Regions from separate parts of the Xanthobacter versatilis genome, predicted to be linked through region 1. Evidence: predicted binding sites of a transcription regulator. Region 1 holds the regulator's gene; the other holds the start of a gene.

The links. The regulator LexA, encoded in region 1, represses DNA repair genes until DNA is damaged. The targets are predictions, from matches to a motif close to TGTTCNNNNTGTGTTCNG.
Region 2: the regulator LexA is predicted to act here: its motif matches at 971-988, upstream of V5F66_RS19250 (helicase-related protein).

The regions. Positions count from the first base shown of each region.
Region 1 covers NZ_JBAFVB010000002.1:199,816-202,276, forward strand. The annotation lists gene V5F66_RS04575 (molybdopterin molybdotransferase MoeA) at 1-676, shown strand, start outside; gene lexA (transcriptional repressor LexA) at 784-1,497, shown strand; gene V5F66_RS04585 (ComEC/Rec2 family competence protein) at 1,631-2,461, opposite strand, start outside.
Region 2 covers NZ_JBAFVB010000011.1:167,831-170,291, forward strand. The annotation lists gene V5F66_RS19245 (creatininase family protein) at 1-682, opposite strand, end outside; gene V5F66_RS19250 (helicase-related protein) at 1,113-2,461, shown strand, end outside.

The DNA of each region.
Region 1 (2,461 bases):
GACTGGCGACGAACTGGTGCTGCCCGGCACCGGCACCGGTCAGGACAGCGAGATCGTCGTTTCCAACGCCTTCGGCCTCGCCACCCTCGCCCGCCGCGCCGGCGCGGAGGTGACGGACCTCGGGCTGGTGCGGGATGACCTTGCCGCCATCCGTGCCGTGGTGGCGCAGGCGCTTTCGGGCGACTTCGATCTCGTCATCTCCTCCGGTGGCGCCTCGGTGGGCGACCATGATCTGATGGCGCCGGCGCTGCGCGCCGAGGGGGTGGAGCTGTTCGTGCACAAGATCGCCCTGCGCCCGGGCAAGCCGCTGATGTTCGGTGGCAAGGACGGCGTGCGGGTGCTCGGCCTGCCGGGCAATCCGGTCTCGTCCCACGTCTGCGCCATGGTATTTCTGGTGCCGTTGCTGCGCGCGCTTCAGGGCGACGCCATGCCTGGTCCCCTGACGGCGCCGGCGCGCCTCGCGGTGGACATCCCGGCCAACGACGTGCGCCGTGATTTCATGCGCGCCCGCATGGACCGCCACCCCGACGGAACGGTGCATGTGACGCCTTGCGCCTCCCAGGACAGCGCCATGCTGAGCGTTCTGGCCGCCGCCGACTGCCTGCTCATCCGCCCGCCCTTCGCGCCTGCCGCCACGGCCGGAGACCCTTGCGAGATCATTCCCTTCGATGATTGAGCGGTCTTAACCCTGCCTTCACCCCTTGCGGAACACAAAAGGAACAGATAGAAACCGTTCATGATTTGTTTCGCGGCGCACAGGCTGGCGCCAGCAGGGGGCGAGAGATGCTGACGCGCAAGCAATATGACCTGCTTCGCTTCATTCATGAGCGGCTGAAGGAGACCGGCGTGCCCCCCTCCTTCGACGAGATGAAGGAGGCGCTGGACCTGCGGTCCAAGTCCGGCATCCATCGCCTGATCACGGCACTGGAGGAGCGCGGTTTCATCCGCCGGCTGCCCAACCGGGCGCGCGCCCTCGAGGTGGTGCGCCTGCCGGACAGCGTCGCCCCCGGCCTCGCCACGCCCCGCTCCGCCAGTCGCGGCTTCTCTCCCTCGGTGATCGAAGGCAGCCTCGGCAAGGTGCGTCCGGCTGCGGATGATGACGAAGGCGCAGGCCAGGTGGTCACCGTTCCGGTTATGGGCCGGATTGCGGCGGGCTCGCCCATCTCCGCCATCCAGACCCGCAGCCACACCCTCAACATTCCGCCTGAGATGCTGGGCAGCGGCGAGCATTTCGCCCTGGAGGTGCGCGGCGACAGCATGATCGAGGCCGGCATCCTCGACGGTGACACGGTTCTCATCCGCAAGTGCGATACGGCGGACACCGGCGACATCATCGTGGCGCTCGTGGACGACGAGGAAGCCACGCTGAAGCGCCTGCGCAAGAAGGGCGCCTCCATCGCCCTCGAAGCCGCCAATCCCGCCTACGAGACACGCATCTTCGGGCCCGACCGGGTGCGCATCCAGGGCCGCCTCATCGGCCTCATGCGCCGCTATTGATTTTCGCTTCCTCCCCGGTGGGGAGGCCGCGACGGGGTGAGGGGCGTGGCGGTCACCATGCTCAACGGGACCGGCTCCTCTGGAGCGACGCTTCTCACCCCAGCTTTTTGAGCCGTCGATGCTTTTGGCCGCTTCACTCCGATGCGGCGTCGGCTTCCGGATCGTCCGTCGCCGGGCGCTGCGGGGCGGGCTCAGGTGGCAGGGGCGGCATCCAGGGGCGCTGGACGTTGGGCTTGCGGGTCGGCTCGATCTGCCAGTTCCCGCCGCTTGCCCCCTCGCTGCTTATTCCCTTACGGAAGTGATAGGCCAAAGTGCCGGTGCGCTGCAGCGTTTCAGGCGTCACCACCTGGGCCGGGCAGCGCCGGGGCGGCACATCCCGTGTGACGACGATGCGCGATTCCAGGCAGTCTGCCTCCAGGCTTTCCGCCCGCCGCGATACGGCGATGGTGCCGCCGCCCGGCAAGGGAGCGGTGCAGCCGAGGGGATCGCAGGTGAACAGCGCGGCAAGCCCTTCGGCACCCGCCTTTCGCATGTCACCCTCCCGCGTCATCCACTGCTCCACCACCAGCCGCTGGCTGCGCGCGCCGAGCACCGAGAGCCGCCCGTCGGGCCCGCGCACGGCCACCGTCTGGGCATCGGGTGCGATGAGAATGTCCGGGCGCGGCGGCGCGCCGGACATGAGCAGGGCGAGGGCGAACGGCACGATCGCGACGGCCGTGAGCCATCCGCGCAGCAGGCAAAGCGCCGTCAGGCCCAGGCTGAACAGCGCGAGCGTCGGCGGTCCGACCGGATCGACCCTGCCGTCGGCCCCTGGCAGCACCGCGATGGCGTCCGAGACCGCCACCATGATCTCGATGCCTTTGCCCATCACCGGCCAGGCCAGATGATCGAATCCGAACGGCATCAGCAGCACGCCCAGCAGGCCGAAGGGCATCACCATGAACGACACTGCCGGCATGGCGGC
Region 2 (2,461 bases), on a different contig from region 1:
GCCAGCCGAAGCCGACCGGATGGTTGGCCCGCAGCCGGGCGAATTCGCTTTCCATGGCCACGCTGTAGGGGCTGAAATCGCCGGCGTGGGTCAGGTCCACGAGCTCTGGGCGGAAGGCGAGCATGAGCGAGGTCTCGATCTCCCCACCGTGGATGCCGTGGGCGCGCTCATGATCCGTGAACAGGCCCACCGGATAGCCGAAGCGGTGCATGGAGCAGGTGACGGCCAGCATGCGGTGCTTCACGCGCAGGGTGCGGGCCACGAGGTCGATGACCGGCACGTTGCCGCCATGGGTGTTCATGAGCACCAGCCGCCGCACCCCGGCGCGGGCAAGGCAGTCTCCCAGTTCCACCCAGGTGGCGAGCGCGGTGGCGGGCGACAAGGTGAGGGTGCCGGCAAAGGTGATGTGCTCGTCGGACTTGCCCACCGCCTGCACCGGCAGGAACACGGCATCCAGATCGCGCGGCACCTGGAAGGCGATGCGCTCGATATAGCCCTCGGCGATGAACAGGTCGGTACCCAGCGGCAGGTGCGGGCCGTGCTGCTCAACGGCGGCGACGGGCAGCACGGCGACGAGCCGCGTCTTGTCGAGGGCGGCGATGGCCGGGGAGGAAAGTTCTGCCCACTTGAGAAACACCAGCCGCCTCCTGACGCGTCGCCGCTCGTCCGCGGCGTTTTTCATGGGGCTGAAAAAGCGCATGAAGTCAAGGGGCTGACGGGAGGTGATGGCCCGCCTTCGCGTTGCGATGGAGCGGGGCAGGGGAGGCTGCGTCCCGCCGTGTCCGTAGCCGGGAGGGGAACAAAAGGGACTTTTCCACAGGCTGTGATTCGCGCGCCTTTTGTTGCTTTTCTGTTCTCATGCGCCACGCTTGCCGTCCCGATCCGGAACACCGGGCCGTGTCCGGGCATGGTGTCGTATCGCTCCGTCCCGTCGTCCTATCGTCTTGCCGCGTCGCGATGGGGAGCCGTGCGGAACGCGGCGGGAACGGGCGGCCGCGGCTGATTCGCCCCCCTTGCGTTCGCAAAATGTTCACGGCCCCCCTTTCGCCATGGTCCGCCTGTCCCGATATGCTACAGAACCCCCAACACGTGAGCGGACCTGATTTTAGCCGATGGATGACGTCACCCAATGGGCCGTGCTGCCGCGCAACGTGAGGGCGCGGGGGGTGAGCGCGGTCCTCGGCCCCACCAATACGGGCAAGACCCATCTCGCCATCGAGCGCATGCTGGGCCACGACAGTGGCATCATCGGCCTGCCGCTGCGCCTGCTGGCGCGCGAGGTGTACCAGCGCATCGTCGAGCGGGTGGGGGCCGACAAGGTCGCCCTCATCACCGGCGAGGAGAAGATCAAGCCCAAGAGCCCGCGCTATTGGGTCTCCACCGTGGAGGCCATGCCGCGCGACCTCGACGTGTCCTTCGTCGCCATCGACGAGATCCAGCTCGCTACCGACCTTGATCGCGGCCATGTCTTCACCGAGCGCATGCTGAACCGGCGCGGCCGGCACGAGACGCTGCTGCTCGGCTCCGCCACCATGCGCCCGCTGATCGAGAAGCTGTTGCCGGGCGTCAACGTGGTGGTGCGCCCGCGCCTCTCCACCCTCACCTTCGCCGGCGAGAAGAAGATCTCCCGCCTGCCCCGGCGCTCGGCCATCGTCGCCTTCTCGGCGGAGGAGGTCTATTCCATCGCCGAGTTCATCCGCCGCCAGCGCGGCGGGGCGGCGGTGGTGATGGGGGCGCTCTCGCCCCGCACCCGCAATGCCCAGGTGGAGCTCTACCAGTCGGGCGACGTGGATTATCTCGTCGCCACCGACGCCATCGGCATGGGCCTCAACCTGGACGTGGACCACGTGGCTTTTGCCTCGGACCGCAAGTTCGATGGCTGGCAGTTCCGCAAGCTCAATGCCTCCGAAATGGCGCAGATCGCCGGCCGTGCCGGGCGGGCGACGCGCGACGGCACGTTCGGTACGACGGGGCGTTGTCCGCCCTTCGACGAGGAATTGGTGGGCCGGCTGGAGGAGCATGTGTTCGACACCGCGAAGGTGTTGCAATGGCGCAACGCCGTCCCGGATTTCCGCTCCGCCGCCGCCCTTCTCGCCAGCCTGTCCCAGCTTCCCCGCGAGGAGGGGCTGACCCGCGCGCCGGTCGCCGACGACGTGGCCGTGCTCGAAATCATGAGCCGGGACACGGAGGTGACGGCCCGTCTCGCCTCGCCATCAGATGTGGAAAGGTTGTGGGACGCGTGCCAGGTACCCGATTATCGCAAGGTGTCTCCCGGAGCCCATGCGGAGCTGGTTGCAACGCTTTTCGGGCACCTTTCTGGGGGTGGATTTATCCCCGATGCGTGGTTCGCGCGTCAAATCGCCTTGACCGATCGCCAAGAAGGCGACATCGACACGTTGTCGAACCGGATCGCGCAGGTGAGAACCCTTACCTTCGTGGCCAACCGGCCCGACTGGCTCAA